One region of the Actinocorallia aurea genome, then DNA from elsewhere that is predicted to be linked to it. Evidence: riboswitches for the same ligand, from Rfam matches in the RefSeq annotation. Region 1 holds a riboswitch; each other region holds the start of a gene.
What was found. A riboswitch is a leader RNA that binds a small molecule or an ion and turns the genes downstream of it on or off. The one in region 1 is predicted to bind cobalamin.

Region 1 (6,835 bases):
GTCGGCGAGCCTGGTGAGGCCGTAGATGACGAGGGCCGTCAGCCCCGCGGTGATCGCGGTGTCGAGCGCCCCCGCGCCGAAACCGCTCCGTGCGGCCGCCGCCGGAAACGCCGCGGCGACCACGAGCACCGCGCCGACCTTCGCCGCCCGGCCCCGGAGGAGCAGCAGCGAACCGGCGAGAAGGCCCAGAACGCCCGCCGACACGTCCAGCGCGAAGACCGCGACGAACGCGAGAACGGCCTGGAGCAGAAGGGGCAGGAGCCCCGTCCACCGATAAAGCACATGCCGCAGTTGCAGGGCGAAGAGCGCGGCCACGAACCCCACCGCGAGCAGCGCCGCAGTGGGGTTCGGCGCTCTGCTCGGGGCCGCGAGCACGTACACCGAGCAGAAGGTCGCGAGGATGAAGACCACGGTCGCCCGAGCGGCGGTCGAGGAGCCTCCGAACCGCTCCCAGGACATCGCCCTCATCCTCACCCTCCGCACGAGGAGTTCGAGCAAGGGCCGATCACGCGAAGGAGCGGTCCCGGATGAGCTTGCGGGCCACCTCCGGGTCGGTGGGGCCGAGGCCGAAGGAGGGGCAGTCCGGCGCGAGCGGGCAGGCCCCGCAGGCGGGACGGCGCGCGTGGCAGCGGCGCCGCCCATGCCAGATCAGCCTGTGCGACAGAAGCGTCCAGTCCTTCTTCGGGAACAGCGCGGCGATCTCCGCCTCGACCTTGACCGGGTCGTCCTCGTGCGTCCAACCGAACCGCCGCGCCACCCGCCCGAAATGGGTGTCCACCGTCAGCCCGGGCACCCCGAACGCGTCGCCGAGGACCACGTTCGCGGTCTTGCGGCCGACGCCGGGGAGGGTGACGAGATCGGCCAGTCTGCCGGGGACCTCACCACCGAACCTGTCGCGGATGGCCACCGAGAGACCCATGATCGACTTCGTCTTGGCGCGGAAGAAGCCGGTCGGCTTGATGATCGCCTCGACGTCCTCGGGGTCGGCCGCCGCGAGATCGTCCGGGGTCGGGTACTTGGCGAACAGGGCGGGCGTCGTCAGGTTCACCCGCGAATCCGTCGTCTGGGCCGACATCACCGTCGCCACCAGGAGCTGGAACGGGTTCGTGAAGTTCAACTCGCAGTGCGCGTCCGGGTAGGTCTCGCCCAAGGTCCGGTTCATCCTGCGCACCCGTCGCACGAGTCCGAGCCGGGTCTCCTCTTGAAACCGCTTCGTCCTCTGCTTCGCGGTCGCCTGCGTCGCCATAGCGCCAAGAGTAGGACGTCGGGTCGACTACCGCGATCGCGGTAGTCGACACAGCCATGTTCGCGGCGAAACGCCTGTTCAACGGCGAAGTCGATCACCTGTCGGCGGTACCCGAGGTGACCGCGGACGGGTGATGTGCGGGACCGGGTCGGCGATCTAGCGTCGAGGTGGAGGGAAGAGGGGGCGGAAAATGTTCGGGAAATCGCGGGCAGGATGTCGAGGAAGCCGGGGCGGCTCCGACCAGTGGGTGAAAGCGTGCCGGAAGGGCACCGGGGAGAGGAGCGGATATGAAGTACCTGCTGATGATCTACGGCAACCAGGAGAAGTGGGATTCGCTGCCGGCGGAGGAGTGGCCGAAGGTCATCGCCGCGCAGGACGCCTTCAACAGGCGCTTCATGGAATCCGGCGAACTGCTGGGCGCCTACGGCCTCGCCGACGCGGTGAACTCCCGGCTCGTGCGCCGGGTGGACGGCGCGCCCGCGATCACCGACGGCCCCTACCTGGAGACCAAGGAGTACATGGCCAGCTTCTACCTGCTCGACGTCGAGTCCGAGGAGCGGGCACTGCAGATCGCCGCCGAGATGCCGAGCGCCGATCAGCACCCCGTCGAGGTCTGGCCGGTGCCGCACGAGGCCCCGAGCCCGTGACGCTGAGCCGTGCCACCGAGGACCTGCTGCGCGATCTCACGCCGCGGGTCCTCGGGGCGCTCACGCACCGGCACGGCCGGTTCGAGGCATGCGAGGACGCCGTACAGGAGGCCCTCTCCGCAGCCGCCGCGCAGTGGCCGAAGGAAGGGGTCCCCGAGAATCCGTACGGCTGGCTGCTCACCGTGGCCTCCCGCAGGCTGCTCGACGCCTTCCGTTCGGAGAGCGCCCGGCGCGCGCGGGAGACGGCGCTGGCCGTCGCGACACCGCAGTCGGAGATGCTGGGCGCCGCGGCCGACGCCCCGCCGGAACGCGACGACTCGCTGACGCTCCTGCTGCTGTGCTGCCACCCGTCGGTGTCGATGCCGAGCCGGATAGCGCTCACCCTGCGTGCGGTCGGCGGGCTCACCACCGCGCAGATCGCCGCGGCTTTCCTCGTGCCGGAGGCGACGATGGCCCAGCGGATCAGCCGGGCCAAGCAGGCGATCCGCGAAGCCGGCGCCTCCTTCGCGCTGCCGGAGGAGGCCGAGCTCACCGAGCGGGTGCGCGCGGCCGCGCATGTGCTCTACCTCGTCTTCAACGAGGGGTACACCAGCACTTCCGGCAGCGATCTCACCGCGCCGCAGCTCGCGGACGAGGCGATCCGGCTCACCCGGATGCTGCGGGCGGCACGTCCCGGCGATCCCGAGGTCGCCGGGCTGCTGGCCCTCATGCTGCTCACCGACGCCCGCAGACCGGCCCGCACCATGCCGGACGGCGATCTGGTGCCGCTCGGCGAACAGGACCGTTCGCTCTGGGATCCCCGCCTCCTCGCCGAAGGGCTCGCTCTCATCGAGGAGACGCTGGGCGGCGGCGGCCTGCTCGGGCCCTACCAGCTCCAAGCCGCGATCGCCGCGGTGCACTGCGAGGCGCCCTCGGTGGCGGAGACGGACTGGCCGCAGATCCTCGGCCTCTTCGATCTCCTGCTCAGGTACGACCCCAGTCCCGTGGTCCCCCTCAACCGGAGCGTGGCCCTCGCCATGGTGGCCGGCCCGGCCGTCGCCTTGGAGGCCCTCACCGCCCTCTCCGAGGACAAGCGCATCGCCCGCCACCACCGCTACTTCGCCACCCGCGCCCACATCCTCGAACTCCTCGGCGACACCTCCGCCGCCGCGACCGCCTACCGCGAGGCCGCCCGCCGCACCCTCAGCCGCGCCGAACACCGCCACCTCACCCTCCGCGCCGCCCACCTGTCCCCACCTGATTCCTCCACCCGCCCATTACCGCACCGACCGTGCGCGTGCCGCGGAGAGGGAAGCCCGGCTGGCGCAGGCGCGCGATCGGGTGAGGGTCTGAACGGGAGGCACGGGTGAGGGATGCGGGCCGCTCGGTTGGCTCTTGGAGGCGGGCCATCAGGTGGGCGTCGAGGAAGCCGCGCTCGGAGGCCGGGTCGTGGACGAGCCGGGCGAACGGGACGAGGCCCGATCCTGCGAGCAGGTCGGCGAACCGATCTACGGGCCAGCTGTAGGCGGGTGCCACCTTGTGGTCGAAGCGGACGGGTTCGGGGGCGTCCGTAGCGAAGAACGAGACCAGGAGCAGGCCGCCCGGAGCCAGGACACGGGCCTGCTCATCGAGCAGCGCGGGCAGTTCCGCAGGAGGGGTGTGGATCATCGAGTAGTAGGCCAGCAGACCGCCGAGCGCGCCGTCCCCGACCGGAAGGGATTCCATCCGCGCCTCGTCGAACCGCAGCTCCGGGTAGGCCCGGCGAGCGTACTCGACCATGCCCCGGGACAGGTCGAGGCCGAAGGCTTCCAGCCCCAGGTCGTGCAGCATCGCGGACAGATGCCCCGGCCCGCATCCGACGTCGGCGACCCGAAGGTTCCCCGTCTCTCGCACCAGTTCGGCGAAGCCGGCGAGCATGGCCCGCGCGAACGGCCGAGTCTCCAGCCGGTCGGCGAACATCGACGCGTACAACTCGACGACGGCGTCGTACGCGGCCCCGGTCCCCTCGTGATGCCCCACCACAACCGAGGACGCTAACACGCACCAGCCGCCCTCATCCCGAACACGGGTGAGGCACGGGAACGGAGCGGGCGCGGGACGGGAAGGGGCGGGGTGGCATAGGCGGGACGGGGCGGAGCAGGCGTGGACGGGACAGGACGGGCACAGGGCGGGGCTGGCGCGGGACCGAACGGGTGAGGCAGGCGGGGCGGTTGGGTGGCGCGGCGTCAGGGGGCGCGGTAGGGGTGGGTGCGGTGTGGTGTGGGGGATGGTGGCCGGCGGGGAGACGGCCATGGTGGGTGTGGGGGTGGAGTGGGGGCTAGATGTTGAGGTTGTTAGGGGGTGGGGGTACTAGATGTAGAGTTCTCTTGTGCTGGTCCGCCCTTTGGGGTGGGGAAAGAGGGAACCCGGTGGGAATCCGGGACTGCCCCGCAGCGGTGAAGGGGAACGGAAGCCGTCAGAGAGCACTGGTCCGCGAGGGCTGGGAAGCGACGGCCGGTAGGCGAGTGGTGGGCGCCCCTGAGTCCGAAGACCTGCCTGCACGTGTTTCGTCCATAGGTCCCGAGGGAGGGCCGGCGGACGCGTGTGCGGGCATGGCCGTGCGCCGTCCTCGTGCGCCCTCGGGCAGTGCTGCACGAGGGAGAGCAGATGACGGTGACCGAGACGGCTGCCGATCGCGAACAGGCGATCCGGGAGGCGGCCGCACGGGTCGCGGCCGATCCGGACCAGTCGCGGGTCGCGGCCGGGCTGCTGGCGGAGCTGATCGCCGACGAGGCGGCGGCGGAGGGCGCGGTGGCGTTCTCGGCGTCGATCGCGCTGGCGCGGGAGCAGGGGCTGCTGAACGAGCGGACCGCGGTGTTCGTCGCGCGGAACGCGGCCGCGCTGGACGCGCTCGTCGACCACGGGGCCGACGCGCGGCTGGAGTACTTCGGGATGCGCACGGTCTACGACAGGTACCTGCTGCGCCACCCCGTCACCCGCAAGGTGATCGAACGGCCGCAGTACTTCTTCCTGCGGGTCGCGTGCGGCCTCGCCGACACCGTCGAAGAGGCAGGGCGGCTGTACGGGCTGATGTCGCGGCTGGAGTACCTGCCGTCGTCGCCGACGCTCTTCAACTCGGGGGCGGCGCGGCCCCAACTGTCGTCGTGCTTCCTGCTGGACTCGCCGCGCGACGAGCTGGAGTCGATCTACACCCGGTACGGGCAGGTCGCGCGGCTGTCGAAGTACGCGGGCGGCATCGGGATCTCCTGGTCGCGGATCCGTTCGCGCGGATCCCTGATCCGCGGCACCAACGGGCACTCGAACGGGATCGTGCCTTGGCTGCGGACCCTCGACGCGTCCGTCGCCGCGGTCAACCAGGGCGGGCGCCGCAAGGGCGCGGCGTGCGTCTACCTGGAGCCGTGGCACGCCGACGTCGAGGAGTTCCTCGAGCTGCGCGACAACACCGGCGAGGACGCGCGGCGCACCCACAACCTCAACCTCGCGCACTGGATCCCCGACGAGTTCATGCGGCGGGTCGACGCCGACGCCGACTGGTCGCTGTTCGACCCGAAGGACGTGCCCGAGTTCGTCGACCTGTGGGGCGAGGAGTTCGACGCCGCGTACCGGGCCGCGGAGGCGGCCGGAAAGCACGTGAAGCGGGTGCCGGCGCGCGCGCTCTACGGCCGGATGATGCGGACGCTCGCGCAGACCGGCAACGGCTGGATGACGTTCAAGGACGCCGCGAACCGGGCCTGCAACCAGACGGCCGAGCCCGGCAACGTGGTGCACCTGTCGAACCTGTGCACCGAGATCATCGAGGTGACGAGCGACGGCGAGACCGCGGTGTGCAACCTCGGTTCGGTGAACCTCGCCCGGCATGTCGGCGCGGACGGGTTCGACTTCGCGCGGTTGCGCGAGACCGTCCGGACTGCGGTGCGGTTCCTGGACCGGACGATCGACCGCGGCTTCTACCCGACGGATGAGGCGCGCCGCGCGAACCTGCGGTGGCGTCCGGTGGGGCTCGGGGTGATGGGCCTCGCCGATGTGTTCTTCACGCTGCGGCTGCCGTTCGACTCGGCCGCGGCGCGGGAGCTGTCGACCGCGATCGCCGAGGAGATCGCGCTGGCCGCGTACGGGACGTCGGCGGACCTGGCGGAGGAGCTCGGCGCGCACCCGTCGTACGGGGCGACGCGGGCGGCCCGGGGCGTGCTGCACCCCGACCACTTCCCCGGGGCGGCGCACAGCGGTGAGTGGGCGGCCGTGCGGGAGCGGGTCGCGCGGACGGGCCTGCGCAACTCGCTGCTGGTGGCGATCGCGCCGACGGCGACGATCGCCTCGATCGCGGGCGCTTACGAGTGCGTCGAGCCGCAGGTCAGCAATGTGTTCAAGCGGGAGACTCTGTCGGGCGAGTTCCTCCAGGTGAACCGCTACCTGGTGCGCGACCTGCGCGAGCGGGGGCTGTGGATCCCCGAGATCCGTGACGCGATCAAACGGGCCGAAGGGTCAATCCAGGACATCTCGGTCATTGACGACGACCTGAAGGCGCTCTACCGGACGGCGTGGGAGCTGCCGCAGCGCGCGCTCATCGACCTCGCGGCGGCCCGGACCCCGTTCATCGACCAGGCGCAGTCGCTCAACCTGTTCATGGCGACGCCGACGATCGGCAAGCTCTCCTCGATGTACTCCTACGCGTGGAAGTCGGGGCTGAAGACCACCTACTACCTGCGCTCCCGCCCCGCGACGCGGATCGCGCAGACCACGGTGGCGGCGCCGGGCACCGCGCTCGACGGCACGCCGGGCCAGGCCGCCGACGACGCCGCGTCCGCGCCGCGAGCCGGCCGCCCGCCGACGGGACCCGGCTCGCCGGAAAGCGGCCCCGCGTTCGGCGGAGGCGCAAGCGCACCGCTCGCTTTCGTCGACGCGGACGCGGTCGCGTGCTCCCTGGAGAACCCCGAGATCTGCGAGGCGTGCCAGTGATGACCCT
Region 2 (6,835 bases), on a different contig from region 1:
TCGCGGGCCGTCTCGCGGGCGAAGTAGCCGAGGTAGGGGGCGCGTCCGAGGAGCGTGTAGTCGAAGACGGTCATGTCCTCGGGGAGGACGGGGTTCTGCGGCGCGTAAGCGATCGTCTTCGCTCGCTCGCGGCCACGGAACGCCGTACGCCCGGCCAAGGCGACCCGCCCGGAGCAGGGGAGCAGCCCCGCGACCGCTTGGAGCAGCGTGGACTTGCCCGCCCCGTTCGGTCCGACGACGGCCACCCATGAGCCCTCGGCCACGGTGAGCGTCACGCCGTCCAGGACGCGCCGCCCGTCGCGGTCCACGGTCAGGTCCGCGACCTCGATCACGACGGCCTCCCCCGGGACGAGCGCAGCACGGCGAGGAAGAACGGCGCCCCGACGAACGCCGTGACGACGCCCAGGGGCAGCTCCGCGGGCGCGACGACGGTCCTGGCGAGCAGGTCGGCGAGCACCAGGAACGCGGCCCCGCCCAGGAAGGACAGCGGCAATACCACCCGGAAGGAGCCCCCGGCCAGCATCCGCACGAGGTGCGGCACGACGATCCCGACGAACCCGATGAGCCCGCTCACCGCCACCGCGGACGCGGTCGCGAGGGACGCCGCGGCCAGCACCGTGAACCTCACCCGGGCGGCCCGCACCCCGAGGGACTCGGCCTCGTCGTCGCCGACCGCGAGGACGTCCAGGAGCCTCCCGTGCAGCAGCAGCACGACCGTGGAGACGAGCGCGTAGGGCGCGACCATGCCGAGCGTCTGCCAGGAGGCCCCCGACAGCCCGCCGAGGATCCACGTGTAGACCTGCTGGAGGTCCTCAAGGCGGCTCTGCTGCAGGAACGTCTGCGCGGCCGACAGGAACGACGAGACCGCCACGCCCGCGAGGATCAGCGTCCCCGTCCCGGGCCCCGCCGCCCGGCCGAGCAGGTAGGCGAGAGCGACCCCGGCGAGCGCCCCCGCGAACGCCGCGAGCGGCACGCCGAGCCGCGGCGCGACCGGCACGTAGAGGATGACCAGGGTCGCCCCGACGCCCGCGCCCGCCGCCGACCCGAGCAGGTACGGGTCGGCGAGCGGGTTGCGCAGGACGCCCTGGTAGCCCGCGCCCGCGAGCGCCAGCAGCCCGCCGACGAGCGCGCCGAGCAGCACCCGGGGCAGGCGCAGTTCGAAGACCAGCGCCTCCTCCATCGCCGACAGCCCCGACGGCAGCCCGGCGACGGCCTTGAGCACCGCGCCGGGCGGCAGCGCGATCGCGCCGACGAGCAGCCCGGCCGCGAGGGACGCCACCAGCACCGCCAGCGCGACCGCCAGCGGCACCGGGCGGAGCCGGGCACGAGAGCGCATCGGGTCAGGCCGCGGCCTTCTTGACGGCTTCGGAGATGTCCTCGATCAGTTCGGGCAGGCGCGGGCCCCAGCGGGAGGCGATGTCGTCGTCGAGCGTCACGACGCCGCCGGACTTGACCGCGGTGAGCCCCGACCAGCCCGCGCGCCCGGCGACGGTCTCGGCGGACTGGCCCGCGCCCTTGGCATCGGCGAGGAAGATCAGCTTCGGGTCGGCCTTGAGCACGGCCTCCGCCGACAGCTGCGGATAGCCGGTGCCCTGCTTGTCGGCCCCGTCGGCGATGTTCTCCAGCCCGAACAGGCCGTAGATCTGGCCCAGGAAGGTCTTCGACGTGATCGTGTAGAGGTCGGTGGTGACCTCGTGGAAGTAGGTGATCCCCGAACCGTCCGGCACGGCCTTCACCGCGGCGTCGATCCGGTCGCGCATGTCCTTGACGACGTCGGCGGCCTCCGCGGACCTGCCGGTGGCCGTGCCGAGGTCGGCGATCTGGTCGTAGGAGTCGTCCAGGACCGTCGCGGCGGGCTCCAGGACGACCGGGATCTTCAGCTTGCCGAGGGCGGCGACGATCCCGTCCATGTCGTCGGACAGGACCACGAGGTCGGGCTTGTACCCGGCGATCGCCTCGGCGTTCGGCTTGAAGCCCGACAGGTCGGTGCGGGGGGCCTCTTCGGGGAAGGTGGAGTAGTCGCTCACGGCCACGACCTGCTCGCCCGCGCCGATGGCGAACAGCATTTCGGTGGTGGTCGGGGACAGCGAGACGATCCGCGCGGCAGGGCCGGGCAGCGTCACCGAGCCGTTGGCGGCCTCGACGGTGACGGGCCCGGCGGACGGCGCCGCGGACGAGGTCTCCTCGGACGTGCCGGACGAGCCGCAGCCCGCGGCGAGGGGGAGGAGCAGCAGCAGAGCGCCCAGCGCGCGTCGCATTCGGTGGCCTTCCTGAGGGGGCCGGCGGCTGAGACGAGCGCCCGGCGGGGGCGGCCCGCCCTTCCGCCGAGGGTCGAGTACCGCTTGCGCAAGCGAGGCGGCCTGGCTTCGCCGAGAGGCGATCACAGTTGCGGGACAGCGCCGGATTCACACCGGACTTCGCTCACTTGCGCAGCTCGCACGGTATCGCAAAGACTTGACCAGGTCCGCGACGGGGTCGGCCCGCCCAGCGCTCCTCTGACTACTAAGCCATGCCTTGGCTCGGGCGTTCGGGTGTGCGCGGGTGGTGTTCAACGACGCCCTGCGTGCCCGAGAGGAGGCACACGCGGCGGGCCTGCCGTATCTGTCGGATGGGGATCTGTCGAAGCTGGTCATCACGCGGGCGAAGAGGACGCCGGAGCGGTCCTGGTTGGGTGAGGTGTCGGCGGTGGTGCTGCAGCAGGCCCTGGCAGATCTCAACCGCGCGTACCGGAACTTCTTCGCTTCCCTCACCGGTAAGCGCAAGGGCCCGAAGGTGGCCCGGCCCCGGTACCGGTCGCGCAAGGACCGCAGGCAGGCGGTCCGGTTCACCCGCAACGCCCAGTTCAGGGTGACTGCGGCAGGGAGGTTGCGGTTGCCGAAGATCGGTGATGTTCGGGTCCGCTGGTCGCGGCCTCTGCCGGCTGAGCCGTCGTCGGTGACGGTGATTCTGGACGCTGCGGGCCGGTACTACGCCTCGTTCGTGATCGACGTGAACGGCGAGGCACTGCCCGAGACCGATCGAGTGGTCGGCGTCATCGGGATGCTGGAGTACAAGGCCGTCCGTTACGGACGTACCTTGATCAGAATCGGCCGTTTCGAGCCCACCTCGCAGGTCTGTTCGGTGTGCGGGGTGAAGGACGGGCCGAAGCCGCTCGATGTCCGGTCGTGGATATGTCAGCGGTGTGCGGCTGTCCATGATCGGGATGTGAATGCGGCGGTCAACGTCGCCAGGGCCGCCGGGCTGGCGGTGTCGGCCTGTGGAGCGCGGGTAAGACCGGGAGTGATCCCGGCGCAGCGTGGTGAAGCAGGAACGCACTCCAAGCTCACGCCTGTACGGGTGTAGCAGGGGAGAACTCCCGCCCGTCAGGCGGGGAGGAGGTCAAGCTCGCGCCCGGGAGGCAGGGTTGCAGGAGCGCACCGAGGAGCAGGCCGCCTATCTGGCGATGGAACTCGCGCTGCGGGTCGGCGAGCTGATGCTGGCGGGCGGCGAGTCGGCCGAGAGCGTGGAGCGGGCGGTCTCCGGGTTCGGCCGCGCGCTCGGCATGCCCGCCCGCTCGGAGGTGAACGTCACGCTCTCGGCGATCTCGGTGTCGTACCTGCCGGGCCATGGGCGTCCCCCGGTCACCGGGGAGCGGGCGATCCGCCGCCGGGTCCCGGACTTCACCAGGGTCGTCGCGGTCGACCGGCTCGTCGCCGAGACCGAGCGCGGCGAGCTGACCATCGAGGAGGCCGCCGAGAGCCTGCGCCGGATCATCTCCGGCCCCGGCCCCTACCCGTGGTGGGTGCACGCGCCGACCCTGGCCGTCCTGGCGGGCGCGGGCGCGGTCCTCGTCGGCGGCGGGGCGCTGTCGGCCTTCGGCGCGTTCATCGCGACCCTGGTCGGCGACCGGGTGGCGGCCCGCCTCGGCTCGCGCGGCGTCTCGGAGTTCCTCCAGACCGCCCTCGCCGCGGGACTCGCCGCGACCCTCGCGGCGGCGCTCGTCTGGCTCGACGTCGAGGTGCGGGCCGGGGCGGTGATCATCGGCGTGGTGATCGCGCTCATCCCGGGGCGGGCGCTGGTCGCCAGCCTCCAGGACGGCATCGCGGGCGACTACGTGACGGGCTCGATCCGCCTCGTCGAGGCGATCTACATCATCGCCGCGATCCTCAGCGGCGTCGGGTTCACCATCTACGTGGCGGCCCGCATGGGCGTCCCGATCTCCCTGGAGCACCTGCCGCTCGCCCGGCTGACCGCGGGCAGCTCCGTCATCGCCGCGGGCGTGATCTCCGCGGCCTTCGCGGTGCACGTCGTCGCGCCGCCGCTGTGGGTGCTGCCCGGGGCGGTCGGCGGGCTGGTGAGCTGGACGATCTTCACAAATCTGCTGCGCCAGGACGTCGCGGCCCCCGCCGCGACCCTCGTGGCGACGCTCGTCGTCGGCCTGTTCATGACCGCGCTCGCCCGCTACCGGGGCGTCCCGCCGATCGTCGCGGTGGTGCCGTGCGTCGCACCGCTCATGCCCGGCTCCCTCATGTACCGGGGCCTGCTGGAGATGACGACGGGGCACACCCAGACCGGTCTGGTCACCCTGGTGGAGGCACTGTCGACCGCGCTGGCGCTCGGCGCGGGCGTCATCCTGGGCGGCGAGCTGCTGCGGGCGATCCGGCCCGTCCGGGCGACCGCCGCGCAGCTTCTGTCGCCGGTCGCCCGCCGGGAGCGGCGCGTCAGGCAGTGACCCGGTAGTTCTCCAGGTGGGCCAGGACGGACTGGTTGGCCTCCCAGCCGTCCGGGAACTTCACCGGCGTGCCGAGGTGCACCGGGCCCGTCGAAGGGTGCGCGTCGAGGAGGTCGGGGATGCCCGCCCGGGCCACCATCACGCACGCGTGCCGGTGCCGGGAGGCCAGAACGCACAGGCGGCCCGCCTGGAGGTGGAACTCGGTGGCGTCGCGGCGGCCCGACAGCGGGTGCAGCACCACCGTCACGTCGTACTCGCGGCCCTGGAGCCGGTTCGCGGTGTCCACGGTGATGCCGGTCCCGGCCAGCCGCGCCTTGATCGCGGCGACCTGGTCGCGGTGCGCCGCGCCGACCGCGATCCGGTCGGCGGTGACGGGCTTGTCGGCGCCGTCGGAGGTGGCGATCGCGCCGCGGTGCAGCACCCGGGTGGCCAGCGCGGCGGTGGCGGCGACGGCCTCGGCGTCGGTCCGGATCGTGTGCTTGCGGGGCAGCTCGTACAGGCTCCAGCCGGACGCCGCCGCGATGTCGAGCGCGTCGTCGTAGGCGCCGATGCCGGCCGCGCCGAACTTCAGCAGCCGGTCGCCGTGCTCGGTGCCGGCGCGGAACCCGGTGTAGGGGTAGAACGCGTCGGAGACGACGGGCGCGGCCGAGGCGGGCAGCCGCCACGACACCGGGAGGCGGTGCACCGGGAGGTCGGGGTTGTGCGCGAGCAGCACCGAGACCGCCGACTGGGTCGGGTCCCACGACTGGCCCGCCCAGCGTCCGGCGTCGACCGTGGAGAACGGGTCGAGCTGGCCCGGGTCGCCCACGAACAGGGCCCGCTCGAACCGGGCCGCGATCCGCAGCAGCGCGTCCGAGCGCATCTGGTAGGCCTCATCGACGATCGCCCACGACCAGGTGCCGTCGGAGACCGTCGCCCACTTGGCGGCGGTCGCGATGACGAGCGGGACCCCGGCGAGCGCGTCGATCTTCGGGCTGATCAGGACGTTCGGCAGCTTCACGCGCTCGCTCGGGCTGTAGTCGCCGGCCGAAAGCCGCCCGATCACCAGCTCCGACGTCTTCGCGCACAGCCGCTCGATGAGGTCGTCGACCTGCTCGTTCGTCTGCGCGACGATCATCAGCCGCTCGCCCGCCTCGGTGAGGTGCAGCGCGGCCTTCACCACGAGCGTCGACTTGCCCGCGCCGGGCGGCGAGTCCACGACCACGCCGCGGTGGCTCCCGTCGGCGAGGTCGGCGAGCACTCCGGCGACCGCGGCGTCGGCGAGCGCGCCGGGGGAGCCGAGGTCAAGCGCGCTCATGGGTCATCTCCTCGGCGGTCGTCTCGTTCGGCTCCAGAAGAAGCGACTCGGGCGGCCCGCCGTGGGTCCAGGGGGTGTCCTCGGGCTCGGGCAGGGTCCCGCCGGGCCGGAACTCGTCGGTGAAGGCGGTGAAGCACATGCGCTGGCCCTGTTCGGGGACCGAGCCGGGCAGCGGCTTCTTGGAGTTGCCCATCCCGTTCTCGATCCGCAGCGTCACCAGGCTCGTGCCCTGCCCTGCCTCCACCACCTCCAGGACCTCGGCCTTCTGGGTGCGGGACGCGTTGTGCACGACCGCGCCGGGCTCCAGCCGGAGCCGGTCCCGCGTGCCGATCGTCACCAGCGGGCGGCGCAGGCCCTTCTCGTTGACGTTCTCGGGGTCCACCCACTGGACGTCGCCTTGGAAGGCCTCCCCGGTGAGCCGGTGCTCGGCCATGACGAGCGGGTCGTCCAGCGCGCGCTGCACCGAGTACCGGGAGGCCGCGGCCTCCAGCGAGGCGAGCCTGCGCGCCGCCGCGACGGCCCCGTCGTGGCGAGCCTGCGGGACGCCTTCGTCGAGGGACTCCTCGAAGTTGGTGAAGGACTGCCGGTCGCCCTCGAAGCGGCTGGGCACGTGCGGGGCCTCGGGCAGCTCGCGCAGCAGGGCGACCGCGTGCCACATCAGCCGCCAGGTCGGCTCCATCTGCTCGGCGAGCCGCTCGCGCAGCAGCTCCTCGGCGTGCTCGCGGGCGGGGCCCTCGGGCGCGGTGTCGAACGCGGTGATCATCGGCGCGAGGATCTCGTTGTCGAACGTCGGGTCGGTGGCCGGCCCCGCGGGCGGCACCGTCAGC
Region 3 (6,835 bases), on a different contig from region 1:
GCCCAACCCCGACTCCTCCCGAACGCGTCCACGGAGTGGGACGCCCCTCGGCCATCCGGAGTTCGCCGCCATCCGCCCGCCGCGGGCCTCTGACCGGAAGTCCCCTCTCCCCTGTCTCCAACGCACGGACGCCGTGCCGGATCCCCTGTTCCGGCATGGATTCGACTCCCGTCGCGGCGCTCGTGCGCCTTCCGCTCCAGAGGGCGCTCCTGTAGCGGGACGCGAGGCGACGGCCCGCAAGCGCGCGGGGCGAGAAGCTCCGAGAGGGTTATCCACAGCGCCGTCGGATGCTCGGCGGGCCCGGCCTATAGCGTGGGGGCGTCGCGCCGGCATGGGGCCCGCGCGACGTGGTGAGGAGGCCTGCCATGTCCGTGGTGAAGATCAACGTGTTGACGGTGCCCGAAGGCATGGGCGCCGAACTGGAGAAGCGCTTCGGCGCGCGCGCAGGGCTCGTCGAGGGGTCGGACGGCTTCGAGGGCTTCGAACTGCTCCGCCCCACCGACGGCACGGACAAGTACCTCGTCTACACCCGCTGGCGCAGCGAGGAGGACTTCGAGAACTGGACCAAGAGCTCGGCCTTCGTGCAGGGCCACGCCAAGGCCGCCGCGGACGCCCAGGCCTCCGGCGAGGGCCACGGGCACGGCCACGGCCACGGCCACGGCGGCCCAGCCTCCACGGGCGCCGAGCTCTGGGGCTTCGAGGTCATCCAGAAGGTGGAGCCCAAGTAGGCGGCGGGCCGGCTCGCTCCGCCGGCCGACGACCGCCCCGCGCCGCCGGGCGGAAATAAGGCGAGCGCCCCTTCGCCGAGTGGCGGAGGGGCGCTGGGCCGCGGGGTCAGGCTCGGAGGTCTTCGTATTCGGGGTGGCGGGACATGTACTCCTTGACGAAGGGGCAGCGGGGGACGACCTTGAGGCCGCGGGCGCGGGCGTCGTCGAGTTCGCCTCCGACGAGCCTGCTGCCGAGGCCCTGTCCTTCGAAGGCCATGTCGATCTCGGTGTGCAGGAACGTGATCACGCCCTCGCGCAGCGAGTAGGTGGAGAAGCCGGCCGGCTCCCCGTCGTCGGTGAAGATCTCGTACCTGTTGTGCTGCGGGTTGTCCGCTACCTTGGGCATGATCGGATTTCTACCAGTTCAGGAAGCGTCGTAACCCGCGCGGAGCAGGCAATACGTCACAGCCTCTTCGAGGGCTTCCCACGAGGCGGCGATGATGTTCTCGCCGACGCCGACGGTGCCCCACTCGGCCTTGCCGTCGGAGGAGTCGATGAGGACGCGGGTGATGGCGTCCGTGCCGTGCGAGCCCTCCAGGATGCGGACCCGGAAGTCGACGAGCTCCAGCGACGCCAGCTCGGGGTAGAGCCGCTCCAGCGCGACCCGCAGGGCCATGTCGAGGGCGTTGACGGGGCCGTTGCCTTCGCCGGTGGCGACGATCCGCTCGCCCTTGGCGTGCACCTTGACGGTCGCCTCGCTGACCTGGGTGCCGTCGGGCCGCTGCTCGACGATGACGCGCCACGACTCGACCTTGAAGTAGGACGTCTTGGCGCCCGCGAGCTCCTCGCGCAGCAGCAGTTCGAAGGACGCGTCGGCGGCCTCGAACGTGTAGCCCCGGGATTCGAGGTCCTTGACCCGGGTGACGACCTCGGCGGCCTTCTCGCCGGAGAGGTCGTAGCCCAGCTCCTTGCCCTTCAGCTCGACCGAGGCACGGCCCGACATCGAGGAGACGAGCATCCGCATGTCGTTGCCGACGCGCGCCGGGTCGAGGTGCTGGTAGAGGTCAGGGTCGACCTTGATCGCGGAGGCGTGCAGGCCGGCCTTGTGCGCGAACGCCGAGTAGCCGACGTAGGGCTGCTGCGACCCGAGGGTGATGTTGGTGACCTCCGAGACGGCGTGCGCGATCCGCGTCATGTCGGCGAGCTGGCCCTCGCTGACGAGGTCCATGCCGCGCTTGAGCTGGAGGTTGCCGACGACGGTGAAGAGGTTGGCGTTGCCGGAGCGCTCGCCGTAGCCGTTGGCGCAGCCCTGGACGTGGGTGGCGCCGGCCCGGACCGCGGCGAGGGAGTTGGCGACGGCGCAGCCGGAGTCGTCGTGGCAGTGGATGCCGACGCGGGCGCCGGTGGAGACCACGTCGTGGACGACCTCGGCGAGTTCGTCGGGGAGCATGCCGCCGTTGGTGTCGCAGAGGGCGACGACGTCGGCGCCGGCCTCGGCGGCGGCCAGGACGGCCTCCAGGGCGTAGGCGCGGTTGGCCTTGTAGCCGTCGAAGAAGTGCTCGGCGTCCACGAAGACGCGCTGGCCTTCGGCCCTCAGGTGGGCGACGGTGTCGCGGATCATCGCGAGGTTCTCGGCGAGGGTCGTGCGCAGGGCCAGCTCGACGTGCCGGTCGTGGGCCTTGGCGACGAGCGTGACGACGGGGGCGCGGGAGTCGCGCAGCGCCGCGACCTGCGGGTCGTCGGCGGCCTTCAGACCGGCCCGGCGGGTCGCGCCGAACGCGGCGAGCTTGGCGTGCTTGAGGTCGAGTTCGGTCCGGGCGAGCCGGAAGAACTCGGTGTCCTTGGGGTTGGCGCCGGGCCAGCCGCCCTCGATGAAGCTCACGCCGAGGTCGTCCAGATGCCGCGCGATGACCAGCTTGTCCTGGACGGTCAGGTTGAGGCCCTCCTGCTGGGAGCCGTCCCGCAGGGTGGTGTCGTAGACGTGAAAGCCGTCACTCATGGGTGGTGCCCCTCAGATCGCAAGGTCCGGCGAAACAAAAAGACCCCCCACGGGACGTGAGAGGTCTGCGCGCCGGCGATGTCCTTTTAGCCGACGCGCCGTCCGATAATGATCAGGCCGGAGCGCATAGTGCTCCGCAGTCTGCCACACGTGTTACAGCCCCGTCACATGAATCTCAGATTACGAGACGCACATCACTGGCCGTCCGGAGAGTGAGACGGGCCTGACGCGTGCGCGTCAAGCCCGCTCCTTCGAGACCGTTCAGGCGAGGTTCGTGATCCACTGGTAGGGGTCGGGGCGGTTGCCGTACTGGATGCCGACGAGTTCCTCGCGAAGACGGAGGGTGACGGGGCCGCCCTCTTCGGAGATGGTGAACTCGCCCTCGGCGCCCTTGACGCGGCCGACGGGGGTGATGACGGCGGCGGTGCCGCAGGCGAAGACCTCGGTGAGGGCGCCGGAGGCGACGTCGGCCTGCCACTGCTCGACGCTGATCGGCTCCTCGGAGACCTTGATCCCGAGGTCGGGTGCGAGGCGGAGGAGGGAGTCGCGGGTGATGCCGGGAAGGATCGTGCCGGTGGTGGGCGGGGTGATGATCCGCGCGTCGGCGCCGGAGCCGTAGACGAAGAAGAGGTTCATGCCGCCCATCTCCTCCACCCAGCGGTGTTCGGCGGAGTCGAGCCAGACGACCTGGTCGCAGCCCTGCGCGACGGCCTCCTGCTGGGCGACGAAGGCCGCGGCGTAGTTGCCGCCGCACTTGGCGAAGCCGGTGCCGCCGGGGGCCGCGCGGGTGTACTCGGTGGACAGCCAGACCGAGACCGGCTTGATCGCGCCGGAGAAGTACGCGGCGGACGGCGAGGCGATCACGCAGAACAGGTACTTGGACGAGGGGTAGTTGACGCCCATGCCGGTCTCGGTCGCGATGATGAACGGCCGCAGGTACAGGCTGTGGCCCTCGCGGGTGGGCACCCAGTCCCTGTCGGCGTCGACGAGCAGGCGCAGCGCCTCGAGGAAGGTCTCCTCGGGCAGTTCCGGCATGGCCATGCGGCGGCAGGAGACGTTGAAGCGGGCGGCGTTGGCCTCGGGCCGGAAGCTGACGATGGAGCCGTCGGGCTGGCGGTAGGCCTTCATGCCCTCGAACAATTCCTGGGCGTAGTGGAAGACCTTGGTGGCCGGGTCCAGGGAGAGCGGTCCGTACGGCCGGAGCTGGGCGTCGTGCCAGCCTCGCTCGGTGTCCCACTCGATGGTGATCATGTGTTCGGTGAACACCTGCCCGAACCCGGGCTCGGCCAGCAGCTTCTCCAGCTCCTCCGGGGACTTGCGCTGCTCGGCGAGCTTGACGGTGAACTCGATCATTTGTCCAAACCTCTTCCGGGTCACCGGGGAACGACCTCCGGTGCTCTCCATTGTGTGCTCTGTCTCACGTTCACGCGACCTGGACCTTCTCGGTGACGCGGACACACCCGGAAAAACCGAAAACGGGCGCGCCGCGTCCGCGGCACGCCCGTCCTGACGACCCTTGAGGGGGACCAGGCGGCTGCCGCCTACCCGGCTACTCGCTTGGCGATGTCGTCGCCGATCTGCTGGGTGCTGCGCGCGCCCGAGCGCTCGGTGAGGTCCTCGCCGACGGCCTTCTCGATCTTGCGCGCCGCCTCGGGCAGGCCGAGGTGCTCCAGCAGCATCGCGACGGACAGGATGGTGGCCGTGGGGTCGGCCTTGCTCTGCCCGGCGATGTCGGGGGCGCTGCCGTGGACCGGCTCGAACATCGACGGCGCGGTCTTGTCCGGGTTGACGTTGCCGGAGGCGGCCAGGCCGATGCCGCCGGCGATCGCGGCGCCGATGTCGGTGATGATGTCGCCGAACAGGTTGTCGGTGACGATCACGTCGAAGCGGGACGGGTTGTTCACGAAGAACATGGTGGCCGCGTCGACGTGGACGTAGTCGGTGGCGACCTCGGGGAACTCCACCGCGACCTGCTTCATGATCCGCTGGTACAGCTCACCGGCGAAGGTGAGGACGTTGTCCTTGTGGACCAGGGTCAGCTTCTTGCGGGGCCGGGTGGCCGCGATCTGGAAGGCGTACCGCACGACGCGCTCGACGCCGAAGGCGGTGTTCACGCTCTCCTGGGTGGCGACCTCGTGCGGGGTGCCCTTGCGGACGACGCCGCCGACGCCGGTGTACGGCCCCTCGGTGCCCTCACGGACGACGATCATGTCGATGTCCTCGGGGGCGACGCCCGCCAGCGGGGTCGAGACGCCGGGGAACAGCTTGACCGGGCGCAGGTTCACGTAGTGGTCGAGGGCGAACCGCAGCTTGAGCAGCAGCCCCCGCTCCAGGGTGCCCGACGGGACGGTCGGGTCGCCGACCGCGCCGAGAAGGATGGCGTCCTGACCGCGGATCTCCTCCAGGACCGAGTCCGGGAGGACCTCGCCGGTCCGGTGCCACCGGGCGGCGCCGAGATCGTAGGCGGTCTGCTCGATCGACAGGTCGTACTGGCCGGCGATCACGTCGAGGACCTTCAGGCCTTCGGCGACGACCTCGGGGCCGATGCCGTCACCTGCGACGACTGCGAGTCGGATGTTGCGGGATGCCATGGCGGCATCCTAGTGCATTCGTCTCAGTCATCGGGCATCCGTCTCACATTTCAGAACACCTCACGAGACGCCCGAGATGTCCGCGCTTGACGGACGGCCCGGCGACAGAGGACCCTCCAAGGGACAAATCAATACAGAGGCGACGGTGTGCAGGAACCCGGTGAGAATCCGGGACGGTCCCGCCACTGTGATCCGGCCGCGTCCGGAGAGTCAGAACACTGACCCGTCGTCCTCCCTGATTCGGGGCGAGGCACCCCGAAAGGAGAACCATGAACACTCCCGAGACCACGGTGGCAACCGGCGCGCAGTCGGCCGCCGTAAGCGATCTCCGTACCTACGTGTTCCTCGCATTCGCGCTCGCCGTGGCGTTCGCCACGCTCTACGCGCTCTTCTTCGCCCCCCAGACCGTCCTGCACGAGCTCGCGCACGACGGCAGGCACCTCTTCGGCGCCCCCTGCCACTGATGGCCGCCGAACCCCTCCCCCGGCTCGTCGGCCGGGGTGTCATCGCCGGTGCCCTCGCCGGCCTGATCTCGGGCGGCTTCGCCTTCCTCGTCGCCGAACCGGTCATGGACCGGGCGGTCGAGCTGGAAGGGGAGCGCTCGGCCGCCGAAGCCGCAGCGGCGGGAATCCACGAGCACGCCGAAGAGGTGTTCACCCGCTCCGAGCAGCACCTCGGCCTCGTCCTGGCCTCGGTGGGGGCGGGCATCGCCTTCGGCATCATCTTCGCCGCCGTCTACTGGGCCGTGTTCCGCCGCACGTCGGCGGAACATCCTTGGCGGCGTGCCCTGACGCTCGCCGGAGCCGCCTTCACGGGCTACTGGCTTCTCCCGTTCGTCCGCTTCCCGCCCAACCCGCCGGGGGTGGGCGACGAGGGGACCCTGCAGCAGCGGACGCTCACCTGGGTCGCGGCGATCGTCATCGGCCTCGCCGCGATGTTCGTCGCGTGGCGGGTCGACGCGGCGCTGCGCGACAAGCCCGCGCACCTCAGGCACCTGGCGACCGGCGCGGTGCCGGTCGCGGGGCTCGCGGTGCTCTTCCTGATCCCCGGCGATCCCGACGAGCTCCCGGTGCCGCCGGAGCTGCTGTGGGACTTCCGGATCCTGGCCGCGGCCTCGGCGGTCATCCTCTGGACGTCCCTCGGCGTCGTCTTCGGGCTCCTCGGCGTCCGCGCCGCGGCGCCTGCACCGCGGCCCGTGCCGGCTTGACCCTGCCGACAGTGCCGACCGCGGCCCTGCCGGCCTGACCGGGCGCGCCGGGCGGACTCCCCTCCGCCCGGCGCGAGTCGGCTAGACCGGCGGCGAGAGCAGGACCGCGAGCCGCTCCGGCCCGGAGACCCCGAGCCGGCCGCAGATCTCGGCGATCTGGTCGGCGACGGTCTTGGCGGCGAGCCCCGTCTGCTCGGCGATCTCCGGCTCGGTCCGGCCTGCCGCGACGAGCCCGGCGAGCTCGTACTGGATGCGGCTGAGGTCGGGCACGGCGGCGGTGCGCAGCGCGGGCGTGCGGACCTGGTCGGAACGCTGGGCGAGCACCCACGCC

Region 2: another riboswitch for cobalamin. It lies ahead of ACYVOM_RS39990 (ABC transporter substrate-binding protein); the one in region 1 lies ahead of ACYVOM_RS10525 (ribonucleoside-diphosphate reductase subunit alpha).
Region 3: another riboswitch for cobalamin. It lies ahead of ACYVOM_RS01755 (CbtB domain-containing protein); the one in region 1 lies ahead of ACYVOM_RS10525 (ribonucleoside-diphosphate reductase subunit alpha).

The regions. Positions count from the first base shown of each region.
Region 1 covers NZ_BAAGPQ010000008.1:74,146-80,980, reverse strand. The annotation lists gene ACYVOM_RS10550 (sensor histidine kinase) at 1-459, opposite strand, end outside; gene nth (endonuclease III) at 506-1,246, opposite strand; gene ACYVOM_RS10540 (YciI family protein) at 1,534-1,893, shown strand; gene ACYVOM_RS10535 (RNA polymerase sigma factor) at 1,890-3,242, shown strand; partial or broken gene ACYVOM_RS10530 (class I SAM-dependent methyltransferase) at 3,397-3,789, opposite strand; cobalamin riboswitch at 4,228-4,425, shown strand; gene ACYVOM_RS10525 (ribonucleoside-diphosphate reductase subunit alpha) at 4,519-6,828, shown strand; gene ACYVOM_RS10520 (ribonucleotide-diphosphate reductase subunit beta) at 6,828-6,835, shown strand, end outside.
Region 2 covers NZ_BAAGPQ010000038.1:361,683-368,517, forward strand. The annotation lists gene ACYVOM_RS39980 (ABC transporter ATP-binding protein) at 1-332, opposite strand, end outside; gene ACYVOM_RS39985 (FecCD family ABC transporter permease) at 329-1,336, opposite strand; gene ACYVOM_RS39990 (ABC transporter substrate-binding protein) at 1,341-2,258, opposite strand; adenosylcobalamin (AdoCbl) riboswitch at 2,344-2,432, opposite strand; gene ACYVOM_RS39995 (RNA-guided endonuclease InsQ/TnpB family protein) at 2,515-3,342, shown strand; gene ACYVOM_RS40000 (threonine/serine exporter family protein) at 3,404-4,711, shown strand; gene ACYVOM_RS40005 (AAA domain-containing protein) at 4,701-6,008, opposite strand; gene ACYVOM_RS40010 (hypothetical protein) at 5,995-6,835, opposite strand, start outside.
Region 3 covers NZ_BAAGPQ010000002.1:322,613-329,447, forward strand. The annotation lists gene ACYVOM_RS01730 (antibiotic biosynthesis monooxygenase family protein) at 366-728, shown strand; gene ACYVOM_RS01735 (GNAT family N-acetyltransferase) at 835-1,113, opposite strand; gene cimA (citramalate synthase) at 1,132-2,706, opposite strand; gene ACYVOM_RS01745 (branched-chain amino acid aminotransferase) at 2,968-4,059, opposite strand; gene ACYVOM_RS01750 (3-isopropylmalate dehydrogenase) at 4,248-5,297, opposite strand; adenosylcobalamin (AdoCbl) riboswitch at 5,423-5,564, shown strand; gene ACYVOM_RS01755 (CbtB domain-containing protein) at 5,567-5,761, shown strand; gene ACYVOM_RS01760 (CbtA family protein) at 5,761-6,504, shown strand; gene ACYVOM_RS01765 (AAA family ATPase) at 6,586-6,835, opposite strand, start outside.